DNA from 2 places in the Bacillus sp. GW823-FHT06A10 genome. Region 1 is predicted to be linked to the other one. Evidence: riboswitches for the same ligand, from Rfam matches in the RefSeq annotation. Region 1 holds a riboswitch; the other holds the start of a gene.

Region 1 (7,590 bases):
CTTTATCAATCAGCCACTCATACTTATCTAATAATTTTTTAATAAGCATCGCATCATCCACTGTTTTTGTATCATCGTTTCCTACTTGCAGGAAAAATGGTACACCTGGATAACGTTCGTGCATCTTAACTGCATATTCAAAATCATGATCATCGAATACTACTACTTTTAAACTAATATCTTTTCCTGCTAGTTTCTGAATAATAGCATCTAACTTCTGAAAATCTGTTTTCATCGTCGAACTTGGTGGTTTTGGAGAAATTGTTACCTCATCAATTTGAAGTAACCAATCTTGCCATTTACTCCCTTGCGTTTCAATTGCCGTTCGCATTCCATTTTCTTTTAATATTGAAAGAAGAAACTCAATATTTTTCAGTAATGCCGGATTTCCGCCTGAAATCGTAACATGAGAAAATTTTTCTCCTCCAATTGCAACAAGCTCATCCCAAATATCTTCTGGTGTCATCTGTCTAATTTGATCTTTAGCTGATCCATCCCACGTAAAAGCAGAATCACACCAAGCACAGCTATAATCACAACCAGCTGTACGGATAAACATTGTCTTTTGCCCTACAACCATTCCTTCACCTTGAATAGTCGGACCGAATATTTCTAAGACAGGGATTTTACTCATCGAGCATCCACTCCCGTCTTACTTCCGCATAACTAGTCGGCGTCTCAAATAGACGAACAAATTCAACGCGAGCTCCTTTATATTCGTTCACTCGATTCTCTTTTGTTAGTGCTTCTGCCATCTTTTCATAAATCCAAACGACCATATTTTCAGCAGTCGTATTCATTGCAGGTAACGTTTCGTTTAAATAACGATGATCTAAATAAATTTCGATTTCATTCTTCCAAATTTCTTTTATATCTCCAAAGTCAATTGCAAGACCTATTTCATTTACATATCCACTAATTCCAAATACAACTTTATATGTGTGACCATGTAAGTTTTTACATTTCCCTTCATAACAATGTAAATGGTGTGCTGCATCAAATGTAAATTCCTTGCTGACCATTACTCTTTTATTATGGTATTTGAGTTGTTTACGCTGAATATCCTGGTCCATTTTTTGCAAATTCTCTACGATGCGAAATCCAAAAAAGTTATCCATTAGTTGTTCGCTCCTTCGCGTTCCTGTAGGTACGTATCTAATCCTGCTTTACGAAGTTGACATGCTGGACATTCACCGCAACCATCACCAATGATTCCGTTATAACATGTTAATGTTTTTTCCCGAACAAACTCAAATGCTCCAAGTTCATCTGATAATTTCCATGTTTCAGCTTTATCAATCCACATAAGTGGCGTGTGAATGACAAACGGGTAATCCATAGATAAATTTAAAGTAACGTTTAACGATTTCACAAACACGTCACGGCAGTCTGGATAACCACTGAAATCAGTTTCACATACACCTGTTACAATATGACGTGCTCCAACTTGTTTTGCTAATACAGCAGCAAATGATAGGAAGAGTAAATTTCGTCCATCTACAAATGTCGATGGCAATTCACCTTCTTCATGTGTAATCTCCATATCCGTTCTCGTTAACGCATTTGGAGCAAGTTGATTTAATAGACTCATATCTAGTACCGTATGCTTTATTCCTAGCTCTTTTGCAATTTCCGCTGCACAATCAATTTCTAGCTTATGACGTTGATTGTAATTAAATGTTACAGCTTCTACCTCTGCAAACTGCTCTATTGCCCAAAATAAACATGTCGTACTATCTTGTCCTCCACTAAAAACAACAACTGCTTTTTCTTTTTTCATTTCACTCATTCTCCTTCTCTACTATAAATAAGAAGAAAGAACGTTCTTGAACTGTCACAATAAAAAAACAAAACAATACCTAAAGATATTGTTGTTTCCATAGTTTTTTATAGAGGGAGTTCGCGAACCTCTCCCGCGCGGTGCACGGAATTTCTTCTTTCATTGACACAGCTTATTGTAACATATTGTATACTAGCGTAAAAATTTCTGATTTTTCCGCTATTTATCATTTCATTTCTTTCATTTTATAGTATGATTAATTTAATATAAGAAGAGAGGAGGCATCCCACTGAAATCCTTTATTATTTATCTCTTTTTAAATATATTATTCATCCTGATTACAATGCTCGTATATCATTTATTTTGGAATCAAAAAGGGAAACGCTCTCCTAAATTAAATTCAGCTATATTCATTGTACTCTGTTGCCTCGCTACCGTACTCTGTATTACATTTGCAGCAAAAACAAATAATGGTTTTCAATTTGATATGCGCCATATTGTATTAATTGTCGGTACATTAACGGGAGGGCCTATTGCTGGTGGTTCTATCTTAGTTGTATTAAACATATATCGCTTATTATTAGGTGGGATCGGTGTTTTCCCATCTCTTATCGGTTCTGTTCTTCTATTTATTGTTCTACTATTAACATATAAATTTTTCAATCGAACTTCTAATCGTATAAAAATAACACTTGCTATTATCTACAGTCTCACATACGGATTTAGTTGGATACCCTTCTTCCTTTCAAAGGTTACAAATAAGACTGATTATATACCGCATATTATTGTGTATGAGTTATGTTCAATGCTTGGTACGATTCTAATTTTATATTTACTACACATATTACAAACTCAAGTTCGTCTCCAAAACGAACTTATAAATGCTGAAAAATTTCATTTAATTGGTGAAATGGCAGCGTCTATCTCTCATGAAATTCGCAATCCATTAACTTCAACAAAAGGGTTTTTACAACTGTTACAATCAGATACATGCACTGAGCAGGAACGAAAATTATATATCGACATTGCCATTAACGGCATTGAACAAGCAAATCATGTTCTTACAGATTATTTAACCTTTGCTAAACCAAGCATTGAAAAAGAACAAACATTACAGTTAGAAGAAGAATTACTACATGCATTGTCGTTAATTACACCGCTTGCTAATTTAACAAATGTACGTACTCATTATATAAAGCAAAGCACTTCTTTTTTTATCGCTGGAGAAAAGCAAAAACTAAATCAATGTTTATTAAATATTTTAAAAAATTGCATTGAGGCTATGCCAAAAGGCGGTGATCTTTATTTCACATTAGTTCCTGATCATAAGCATATTCAGTTATACATAAAAGATACAGGAGTCGGTATGGATTCAGAACAAGTAAAACGTCTTGGCTCGCCTTTCTATTCAACGAAAGAAAAAGGCACTGGACTTGGAATGATGGTCGTATTCAGTGTTGTTCAAGCTATGAATGGAAAAATTGATATTATAAGTGAAAAAGGAATCGGTACAACCTTTTTATTAACTTTTCCACTCATACAAAAAACGTGATGAGATAATCATCACGTTTTTTCTGTTCCTTCAACTAATTCAGCAAAAGCTTTCACTTTCCCGTGCGGTTGTTGATTTTCTTTACGCGCTTTCCAGGCGCGCTCTTCTTCTCGCTTCTTCTTAGACATATTTTTTCAACTCCTTCTTTTCTTTCTCCATGTAGTATTCCAAAATAAGAAAGAAAACTATGCACGTATCAAAAAAAGAAGTGGTTTCCCACTTCTTCCACTTTAGCGCTGCAAAATTGCATGTTTCGCCTCTTTTAATTGCGTAAGATGTCTTTGTTCATGCAAATCAAGAAATTGAACCCATTGATACAAATTCAGATCATTAAAAACAGGATGCTTTAATCCATTTTCAAATAGATCTTTTTCATCTATAACACTATGAAGCGCATGTAATAGTTCTTGTCGTGAATGTTCTAGTAATTGAATTCCTTGCTGTTTTTTCATTAAAGTTTCTGTTGGTTGCATTTGCTGAGGAGCTTCTCGTTTATGTGTGCGATCAAGCGTAAGTTGGAGGTCTTTAAATGGAGTCATGTTTCTTTCATTTTTTTGTAAAGCATATACAAGGGCAGACGTGACAGATTGTTCAACTAAATGCAAGTGGTGTAAAATTTGAATAATACTCCATTTATCACGGCGTGGCTTTACATTCACTTCTGTATCATTTAACATTTCAATTTCTGATAATAGCGTGCTTCGAGTAGACTGTAATGAGCTTACTAAACTTTCTAAACTCACATCCATATTAGATTGAAGCATACTTCTTTCCCCCCTTTTTGTTGGTGAAAAGAGGTGCTCCTTATTAGAAACACCTCTTTAGTATTCTGAATTTTCTTTTATTATCTCATCATTTTCCCATTATGTCGATGTTAAACATGTGAAAAAAAGCGCATGTTTTTTACAATTTTGTGTCGTCAATCGCATGTAACCATGCTTCAATTTCTGTAATAACACTTTTCACACAGCCTTCAGCAAATGGTGATGTTAAATTTGCAACTTCTACTAATTCTAAGAACGATTTACTTCCACCTTGTTGGCACAGATTCACATAATCTTCCCATGCCTCTTGTCTATTATCTCTTGCACGTTTCCAAAATTGTAGCGCACAAATTTGAGCAAGCGTGTAATCAATATAATAGAAAGGTGAGCTATAAATATGCCCTTGACGTTGCCAAAAACCACCGCGCTCTAAATAATCATTATCCTCATAATCACGATGCGGTAAATATTTCTTCTCTATGTTACGCCATGCTGTCTTACGCTCTTCAGGTGATGCTTCAGGATTTTCATATACATAATGTTGATATTCATCAACAGATACACCATAAGGTAAAAACAGAAGTGCTGAACTTAAGTGAGAGAAGTAATATTTATCTGCATCTTCTTCAAAGAATAGCTTCATCCATGGCCATGTAAAGAATTCCATACTCATAGAGTGGATTTCACATGCCTCATATGTTGGCCAATTATATTCTGGAATTTCAAATTTACGACTTTCATATACTTGGAAAGCATGACCTGCTTCATGTGTTAATACATCAATGTCACCAGATGTTCCATTGAAGTTTGAGAAAATAAACGGCGCTTTATAATTCTCAATATATGTACAATATCCGCCACCAGCTTTTCCTTTTTTCGCAACTAAATCTAATAAATCGTTATCTAGCATGAAATTGAAAAATTCATCTGTTTCAGCCGATAACTCTTTATACATCGTCTTTCCATGATCAACAATCCAATCCGCATCTCCTTTTGGAGTTGGGTTACCTGTAGCAAACTCAAAGTTTTCGTCGTAATAAGCTAACTTCTCTACACCGATACGTGCTTGTTGTCGCTTTCTTAATTCCGTTGTAACGGGAACGATATAATCCAGCACTTGCTGACGGTAATTAGCCACCATCTCCGCATTATAATCTGTACGGTACATTCTTGCATATCCAAGTTCAACAAAGGTTTTGAAACCTAAAGATTTTGCGATTTTCGTTCTCACTTTAACAAGCTCATCATAAATACGATCTAGTTCTTCCTCATTTCCAGCTAAAAATCCGTAGTATGCTTCACTTGCTGCTTTACGTTCGCTTCTTTCTTTTCCTTGCATAAACGGAATCAATTGCGATAACGTTCTTTCTTCTCCAGCAAAGTCAATTTTTGCGGATGCTAATAACTGTGTATATTGCGACGATAATTTATTTTCTAATTGTAAATCTTTCACGACTTCATCTGAATATGTTTTTAAATCACATTCTGCTAGAGCAAATAATTGTTTTCCATAATACGCCTCTAATTCTTCACGAAATGGAGAATTAATAAGTGCCTTATAATATTTTGTACCATATCCTTGTACAACTGGAGAGTATTCATCAAAGAAATCCTGCTCCTCCTTATAAAAAGTATCCGTCGTATCAACAGAATGGCGAATGTAACAAAGGTTTCCCATTGTCCCAAAATCGTTGCGAATTTCATTAATTGAATGAATGACTTGTTTTTGTTCTTCTACAGTTTTTGCGTTATCAAACTTCTCTAAAGCAACAGTAAATTTCTCTTTTAACTCTTCAATATTTGGGCGTTTATATTCATAGTCTTTAAATGACATGAACGAGCCTCCTCTCCATTACATACCTTTATTATAATTCAATACGTATTCTCGAATTCCCTCTTAATTTTCAACAAAATTCGGCAGTGACTACTCTGAGTTCATTGCAAATAAAAAAGCCCTGGATTTATTTATCCAAAGCTCCTTTGGAACATATTATTATTTTTCATACTTCCCAATTTTTTTTAATAGATCAAGTAATTCATCTTTTTCATCTTTCGTTAACATTTCAAAAGACTGATGTATAACTTTCTCATGCCCCGGAAAAATAGAAGCAATAAAGTTCTCGCCAGACTCAGTTAATTGCGCGTAAATAACACGTCTGTCATTCGGACATGGGATTCTCTTTACTAATCCCTTTTTCTCCAGCTTATCTACAACATATGTAATGCTGCCACTGGCTATTAAAATGCGCTCACCAATTTGCTGGAGTGGTTGACCGCCTTTATGATATAGCAGTTCTAATACAGCAAATTCAGTTGGATTTAACCCGTTACTTTGTATAGATTTATTTGTAGTATCCATAACAGAACGATGTACACGAGATAATGCAATAAATACTTTTAAAGATTGAGAAATATCTTCTCGTTCATTATTTGATGTCATACAACTTTCAACCCTTCACTTAAATTCTCACCAATAAAAAGAAAATGCCACTTCATACTTCATGTGAATTCCGAATGAGCATTCACTCATCCATTTCCTCTCTCCTAATATATTAAGAATCATTCTTGAATAAAAACATGACAATTTTAACATAGTTTATATATAATGATAATAAAAAAAGAAGGAGTACCACATTTGAAAGTCAAATTCCAAAGCATAATTATATATATATTGCTTGTTATCCTACCGACAATAGGGATTGGTGCTACATTTTATTCGTATCATACATATAAAATGAAACAGGAAAACAAATTATCCGCTCATACAGTTCTCTTTTTATATAGAGATTATTTAGATCATCATCTTGGTGAAGCAATTTCTGCTTTAGACATGCTTGCAAAAGTTGTAGGCACCGAGACTGGTAATATAAACGGCATTAAACAAATTGTACATGATACAGATGGGAACGATGCACGCTTTTCTGGTTTATATTACGCTACACCAGAAGGGGTCATTACAATCGCATCTGAAGATGAATCAAAGCCTATAGATGTTTCAGACCGTAAATATATTCAAGACGTGCTACAAACTAAAAAAACCACTGTATCATCAGTCATTACTGATCGCGTTCTTGGACATAAAGCTATTATGATTGCTACCCCCATATTCAATAAACAGAAAGAGCTCTCAGGATTATTATTAGCTAGTTTACGCTTTGATTACATTTCATCTTCTTTAAATGCCATTAAACCACAATACCATTTTGAGGTAACTGATAAACATGATGTAGTGTTTCTAACCGATGATAATAACGACACAAGTGATACGCATTCTAATATGCTTACTACCCCACTCCAAAGATTAAATTGGAAGGTCTCTGTTTCTCCATTACCTATTCATCAGAAAACCTTATACCAGTGGGTTGCAATAGAGTGTATCGCTACTTTATTTTTAATGTCTATTTTATTTTTACTTGCTCAATATATGTTGTTAAAACGTCAAACAAAACTTGAAAGACAACAAAACGAACTACAGAAAATTGAATTAGTTGGAA
Region 2 (7,590 bases), 240 kb from region 1:
AAAGGAAAAAGCCCCTTCTTACAATCGGCCTCTCTTTCATTAACTCTAAAAAAGATAACATTGTATGCGGCAAATGACTCCAATCATTATGAGAAAGAAATGAATAACGAAGTTCATTCTTTTTCAAAGCTGTTAAACCGAAATAACATGGAAAAGTTGGTTCTAACACGACACTTGAAAAAATCTCAAATTCTTTTGCAACCCAATCCGGTATGTCGGTTCTCGTTCTTATTCCTTCATTATCTAATAAATAAGACTTATTCATTCTTTCACCTCATTATGTATAGCATTCAATTAAGAATATTACATATTCGGCCTGTCCTATACCTATTTAAAAATTCGACTGAAAAATTATTTAAAAATACAAAAAATAAAATCGCTTACTTGACTAAATTCTCCCAATTCGTGTATATTTAAATTAATCATTTAGCAGAATATTCAAGAATATAGCATTTTTAGTTTATATTATTTTTCAAATGAATTTCACTAAATGAAAATAGTAAACGCTTTTAGGAGGAATTATAACATGCAAGGAAAAGTAAAATGGTTTAACAACGAAAAAGGTTTTGGATTTATCGAAATGGAAGGCGCTGACGATGTATTCGTACATTTCTCCGCTATTCAAGGAGACGGCTACAAAGCTTTAGAAGAAGGTCAAGAAGTATCTTTCGACATTACTGAAGGTAACCGTGGACCTCAAGCTGCTAACGTAGTAAAACTTTAATCCAACATATAACAGGAGGTTACCTTACTTGGTAACCTCCTTTATTATTCCTTTGTATATTTCCGTTTTACAGAGCAAAAACTATGTGAAATGCGCAATATACAAAGGAGGCAGTAACAATGGGATCAGAAGTAAATGATTTTGAAGAAGTAAAATTCCGTGTAGAAACAGCACAAAAAATGGTAGGATCAGCAACAATTTCAATGGATCCAGATACATTAGAGCATGCTACTACTGCAGTAGAAGCAGCTCGCTCACAGCTTGAAATTATGAAATCTGTTGCAGTAGATTTAGATGAACCATTTTTAATGAACGAGGAAAAGAAACTAAGCAAATGCGAGCAGCAATTAAACGAAGCAAAGCACTAAAAAACATCCAGAGAATTTTCTCTGGATGTTTTTTTATGACAACTGTTCTCCATACTTTTTCAATGTTTCTCCAACTGTACATTGTCTTATACAAAATGAATGAGCATAATACTTACTATTTGTCTTTCGATTATGTTCTCGCAAGAAACATCCTTCACAATATGTTTCTAATAAGTCATTTACCTCTGTAATGAGTTGCTTTTTATCCACCTTTGCACCTCTCTATTCGGTTATTTCTTTATGACTATCAATGACTGTCCCTTCTAATGCTTGCGTTGCTAATTGATGTGCTTCTTTATTTTGTTTTCTAGATATCGGTTCACATACAAGTTTTAATTTCATTTGCTTCGCCTTTTGTTCAATTTGATCTAAATAATGATTTAAATGCTCATCATAACAAGGCCATTCTCCGGCTAATTGCTGCAGTACCACTTGTGAATCTCCGCGAAGTGTAACTGCTTCATACTTAATCCCTAGTTCCTCGAGTATATTCATACCGTATAATAATGATGCATATTCCGCTTCATTATTATCATATATACCTTCTATATATGCATTGCGGCGAATGCGGTAGTTTGTATTTCCTTTTTTATAATACACACATATACCAACGCCAGCTTCTTTCGTTTGCACATCATACCCCCCATCAAAATAAACGAGTATTTCTTGGGGCTCTTCCTCTACTTGCTTACTTAACTTTTTCATCTCTTTTAATGACCATTCTGCGTCCATTTCATCGTAAAATAAAAGTTCCTTAGCTCTTCCTGTTTTCTCAAAATCCTCTGCAAATTGAAGTACTTCTTCTATGTTCATATACTCTGTTGTTAATTCCGTCTGCAATCCACGCTTCGTTTTATACAACCAATGAATTTTATATTTCATACTACATTCCCCTTATGTAAGACATCTTATATATATCCGGCTAATTGAAGCCTCACTTTATTTTATTATATTTTATCTAGAGTCACAGCATTATATTCAATATGATTACATACAAAAAGAGCTATCCCTATAGGAATAGCTCTTTCATCTATTACATAAATCTTTCAAATTGTACTCGCTTATTAATCCAGTACATTACAGGCATACCGATCGCCATGACAACAAATTCACCGATTGCACAAGTTAACCAAGACAACATAAATGGTAAACCCAATGCAAGATGAAGTTCAATTGCAATCATAAACATTGTAATCGTAAAGATAACTGTATTAAAAATCATACGAGCCCAAACACCTTTAATAAATCGCATAGAAATAATCGTTGCAACTAACGCAAGAATAGATTGCCCTACTCCAAATACTAAATCGTAAGCGATCATAGGTGAGAAAAAGAGATTCGTTAAAAATACACCTAATACAATTCCGTAAATTGCTTTCTTGTTAAATACAACGAGATGATTAAACATCTCTGAAATACGAAATTGTACATTCGTAAAGCCAAATGGCTGAATAAGCATAGAAACAGCAATATATAATGCCGCTAAAATACCATTACCGACTAAAGTTCTAATATTCATGACAAAATCTCCTTAGTTTTTTTACGTGGGATGGTTTCGAACCACGTTATTCGTTTTTTAAGCAACAAGATTATATTTTACGTGGTAGCCCCTCTTTCGTCAATAGATTCCTATCATAAACTACCTTTTTCCTTTTAGACAACGTATAATGAAACATATGAAAGATTTAGGAGGTTTCACTTCATGACAGCAACAATTCAAAATGAAAAAGTGATCGTTTCCATTTCTGACAAAGGTGCAGAATTACAGAGCGTTCGCTTAAAAGAAGACAACACAGAATATTTATGGCAAGGTGATTCTACTTATTGGGGACGCCGTGCACCAATTTTGTTCCCAATTGTCGGCCGATTAGTAGATAATACATACTACGTAGACGGTAAATCATATTCATTAACACAACACGGTTTCGCTCGTGATCTTACTTTCTCTGTGAAAGAACAAAGCGAAACAAAAATCACTTATATCGTTACTAGTAATGAAGAAACATTAAAAAAATACCCATACGAATTCGAACTACTCGTTTCTTATGAGCTAGATGGACAAATCGTTCATGTAACATATGAAGTAAACAATCCTACTTCAAAAGAGATGTTCTTCTCAATCGGAGCACATCCTGGCTTCAACTTCCCTTTATTGGACGGTGAATCATTTACAGATTATCATTTATCGTTTAATGGTTCGGAACGCTTAGAAACAAGCGTATTAGAAGGACCTTATCTTTCAAACAAAAAGCAATTAATCGCTGAAAATACAACTGAATTGCCACTTACATATGATTTATTCAAAAATGATGCGCTTATTTTTGAAAATATGAATACGAATGAAATTTCGATTCGTTCTCATAAACATAATAAATTTGTAACAGTAGAATTTGATGGCTTCCCATTTGTCGGCGTATGGACACCAGGGGATAACGCACCTTTCTTATGTATTGAACCTTGGTATGGAATCGCTGATGAAATAAATCCAACAAAAGATTTCAAGGACAAAAAGGGAATTCAATCGTTACAAGCGAATGAAACATTTACATGTTGTTATAGCATCACAATCGGATAACTACTCTATCCCCTACTTCAAAAAGCATTTAAGTAGGGGATAATCTTATAATTTGGAGGTTTCTCATTTTGATTGAAGTATATATTGATGGTGCATCAAAAGGAAATCCTGGTCCTTCTGGTGCAGGAGTGTTTATTAAAGGCGTTCAGCCGCCTGTACAATTATCATTACCACTTGGAACAATGTCCAATCATGAAGCAGAATACCGCGCTTTACTTCTAGCATTAAAATATTGCATCGAGCATAATTATAGCACTGTCTCTTTTCGTACAGATTCCCAGCTTGTCGAACGGGCTGTTGAAAAGGAATACGCAAAAAATAAAATATTTGCACCTCTTTTAGATGAAGCGCTGCAGTACATAAAAAACTTCGATCTCTTTTTTATTAAGTGGATTCCAAGTAGTCAAAATAAAGTAGCTGATGAATTAGCTAGAAAAGCTATCTTACAAAATTAACGGGGGTATGAGTGTGAAAAAAGAGTGGATTGCTCCTCTTACTTTATTATTTGTCTCTTTTATTTGGGGAGCTACGTTTGTTGTCGTTCAAAACGCTATGTCTTTCGTTGGTCCATTTACGTTTAATGGTATTCGCTTTTTATTCGCTGGAATTATTTTATTATTCGTTCAAATTATTTTCTCACAAAAAACTTCAAAACAAGATATAAAACATAGTAGCACGGCAGGGATAATCGTTGGTTTTTTCTTATTTGTCGGTTATTTATTGCAAACATTTGGCTTACTCTATACAACATCTTCAAAAGCAGGTTTCTTAACTGGGCTAAGCATTGTTATGGTCCCAATCTTATCATTTATCTTTTTAAAACAAAAAGCTACCATTTTCATCGTACTTGGTATTGCTGTAGCTACAACAGGTTTGTACTTATTAACAGCTGCTGATTCTTTCCAATTAAATATAGGAGATATACTTGTTCTCGGTTGTGCAGTCGCTTTCGCTGCCCATATTCTTATTAACGGCTTCTTTTCTAAAAAAATATCACCTTTATTATTAAGCACATCTCAAGTATTAGCTGTTGGTATATTTTCTTCTATTTGCGCTTTCTTGTTTGAAGATTGGGAAAAGTTATTTTCAGTATCACTATGGACGAATCAATCCTTTTTATTCGCACTCTTTCTAACTGCCCTGTTTGCAACATCTATTGCTTTTTTCATTCAAACATCGGCACAAAAACACACTTCTCCAACGAGAGTAGCAATTATTTTCGCAATGGAGCCCGTTTTTGCTGCCTTAACAGGCGTTCTCGTTGCAAATGAACAACTTTCTATTTCTGCTATTATCGGATGTCTATGTATTTTTCTAGGCATGATTTTTGTTGAATTACCTTCCAAAACAAAAAAAGAAGCGCAGGCTGCGTGAAGTTACGCTTGTAACTTCCGCATAAAAGCCTTAGCGCTTTTTTTATCTGTAATTTCTTCCTCTTTCAATCGTTCTAATAACGCAACGAAATAACTACCATCAAACTGCAATTGATGTTTAATTGTCGCTTCTATTGCTGCGTTCACAATCCCATCAGACGCACCAGTATATCCTTGTCCAAACATAATAAACCCCTGTGCTTCCTCTGATAATTTAAATCCTTTCGTATGTAAGAATGAAAGATAATCTTCTACTGTTTGCATGTTATTCCCACCTACTCAAAAATTCTCCATCTCCTATCATACATGTTTTTACACGCTATGAGAATGAAATTTCTTTGACAACTTTGTAAATCAATCTTCTACTTCGCTTACAATGGAGGATTTTCTAACAATCTGAAGGAATATGTAAAGTGGAACTTATTTCATATTAAAGGGGAGACACGATGAAACAAGCACTATTAATTATCGACGCTCAACAAGAATTAATTGATGGAAATGAGCAAGAAAATGAAGTTTTTCGTAAAACCGAGCTATTATCTACACTAAATATAGCACTGCAGAAAGCAATAGATTCAAATGCTCTTATTGTTTTCGTAAGAGATATCGATGTTGCTTCTGGTAGTGGCGAAGGATTTGAAGTACATAATCAAATTCAAGTACCCCAGTCTGCAATCCTTATTAATAAAGCAGCAACCAATTCATTCTACGGCACTTCTTTACTTGAACTTTTAAAAGAAGAAAACATTAATCATATTGTTATAGGCGGATGTAAAACAGAACATTGTATTGACACTGCCGTTAGGACAGCAACTGTACAAGGATTTGACGTTACATTAATTAAAAACGGTCATTCAACAACTGATTCTAACGTATTGTCTGCAGAGCAAATTATTGGTCATCACAATAAAACTTTACACGGTCATTATAACGTTGATAATTTTTCTATGGTGAGAGATATCGAGGAAGACCTCTTTCAGCCAACTCATGACCAATATCGTGATTAAATTAGCTCAAAAAAGAATCCTTCATTTAAAAGGATTCTTTCTTTATCCAAAAATTTGCGCCGCAATACTATATAGTTCACTATTTCTTTTTAATAACCAATTACTATTTTTTATCATAATTGGTGGTGTATTTACCTTTTTAAAACCAGCAACCTCTAATTCTTTCATAAATTCGTTCTTTCCTTCTGGTACATCCATTCTTAATTTTCCATTATGCCCTCTTGCAAAATCATGTACTATTCTCATTGCCATCGCATTATTTTTAGCAACGACTGGTCCTATTATTTTATTTTCTGGCGTTTGTATACTTATACCGTATCCTACTACATTTTCTTCCGTATCCTTTACAACGACACACTGCTCACTTTGCATAATTCTTTGTTTTAAAAACTCGTTTCGGCTTGTCCCAAATGCGCCTTCATCTATTTTTATTATTCCTTCTAAATCACCCTCTTTATAAACCATCATACATTCTTCATTTTCTGCACATTTATGATTCACATTGTACGAGTTACAAATATATTTAGAGACATAGCTTACTACCCTAAATCCTAATTTTTCATATAAGGGCTTCCCTTCATCCGTAGCAATAAGCATAATTGGAGTTTGAGCTGATACGCTACTCATGCATGAATTCGTTATCACCTTTCCAATTCCTCTTCCCTTATAATCTGGATGTACAATTACCATTCCGATAGATGCCAACGCCTCCCCGTATAATATTATTGCTGCGCTAGCAATAAGTTCCTTTCGCTCATTCCATACGCCGTATACAATACCTGAGTTAAAAACTGTATCAATTTCTTCTCTGTTATAATCCCAGCCAATATAAGAAGATAATGCTACAATATCGCCTATTTGTTCTTTACTAAGACGCTCCACCCTAATTTCCAATTCAATCATACTCCATCCCCTTATCTAGACATTTAAATCATTATTACTAAATCAACTTGTACATGTTTCCATTCATTTGTCACATACATATGTTATTTTGACCAAGACTATATTGTAAATGAGGTGACAACATGCCCATTACGAATCGATTTTCTACCACCACTAACGGCGCACTCGCTATTACTGGAAATACTTTAGGCTTAAGTAAAATTAGTAATCAAAACCGTGCTGGTACAATCGGGGCAATTGGTGCATTCGCAACTACGAATACTGCTTTACAAGTACCTACTTTTCCTGCTGGTACAACGTTAAACTATACACAAAATAGTTCTACCGCTATTTTAAATATCCCTGCTGGTAGTACTATTCTTTACGCAGAACTCGTTTGGGGTGGAAACTATTTATCTCGTGATCAAAACATTACGAGTGTATTAGGAAACCCAGTTTCTTTTACAACACCTGTTTCAACATACTCGATTACTCCTTCAGCTGTTACGGCTTCAAACCAAACATTCGTTTCAAACTCTATTACATTTGGCTTTTACACTCGTTCAGCAGACGTAACAACCCTTATTCAAGCGGGAGGTGCTGGTTCCTATACTACAGGCGCGGTTCCTGGACTTGTAGATCCTATAGATGCTTCTAATGG

What was found. Region 1 has a riboswitch for preQ1 ahead of queC (7-cyano-7-deazaguanine synthase QueC). Riboswitches for the same ligand answer to the same signal wherever they lie in the genome.
Region 2: another riboswitch for preQ1. It lies ahead of AC1Q8M_RS04310 (QueT transporter family protein); the one in region 1 lies ahead of queC (7-cyano-7-deazaguanine synthase QueC).

Annotation. Positions count from the first base shown of each region.
Region 1 covers NZ_JBXAHT010000001.1:581,048-588,637, reverse strand. Annotated here, with positions in the region: gene queE (7-carboxy-7-deazaguanine synthase QueE) at 1-634, opposite strand, end outside; gene queD (6-carboxytetrahydropterin synthase QueD) at 627-1,118, opposite strand; gene queC (7-cyano-7-deazaguanine synthase QueC) at 1,118-1,780, opposite strand; PreQ1 riboswitch class I at 1,874-1,917, opposite strand; gene kinB (sporulation sensor histidine kinase KinB) at 2,124-3,332, shown strand; gene AC1Q8M_RS03020 (DUF6254 family protein) at 3,344-3,460, opposite strand; gene AC1Q8M_RS03015 (DinB family protein) at 3,563-4,096, opposite strand; gene AC1Q8M_RS03010 (M3 family oligoendopeptidase) at 4,236-5,930, opposite strand; gene AC1Q8M_RS03005 (MarR family winged helix-turn-helix transcriptional regulator) at 6,090-6,536, opposite strand; gene AC1Q8M_RS03000 (DUF3149 domain-containing protein) at 6,732-7,590, shown strand, end outside.
Region 2 covers NZ_JBXAHT010000001.1:821,046-828,635, reverse strand. Annotated here, with positions in the region: gene AC1Q8M_RS04335 (YqcI/YcgG family protein) at 1-265, opposite strand, end outside; gene cspB (cold shock-like protein CspB) at 527-724, shown strand; gene AC1Q8M_RS04325 (DUF2564 family protein) at 844-1,092, shown strand; gene AC1Q8M_RS04320 (zinc-finger domain-containing protein) at 1,126-1,302, opposite strand; gene AC1Q8M_RS04315 (ribonuclease H family protein) at 1,315-1,974, opposite strand; gene AC1Q8M_RS04310 (QueT transporter family protein) at 2,126-2,611, opposite strand; PreQ1 riboswitch class I at 2,618-2,662, opposite strand; gene AC1Q8M_RS04305 (aldose 1-epimerase family protein) at 2,795-3,667, shown strand; gene AC1Q8M_RS04300 (reverse transcriptase-like protein) at 3,736-4,122, shown strand; gene AC1Q8M_RS04295 (DMT family transporter) at 4,136-5,041, shown strand; gene AC1Q8M_RS04290 (DUF6123 family protein) at 5,044-5,304, opposite strand; gene AC1Q8M_RS04285 (cysteine hydrolase family protein) at 5,487-6,047, shown strand; gene AC1Q8M_RS04280 (GNAT family N-acetyltransferase) at 6,090-6,950, opposite strand; gene AC1Q8M_RS04275 (cell surface protein) at 7,073-7,590, shown strand, end outside.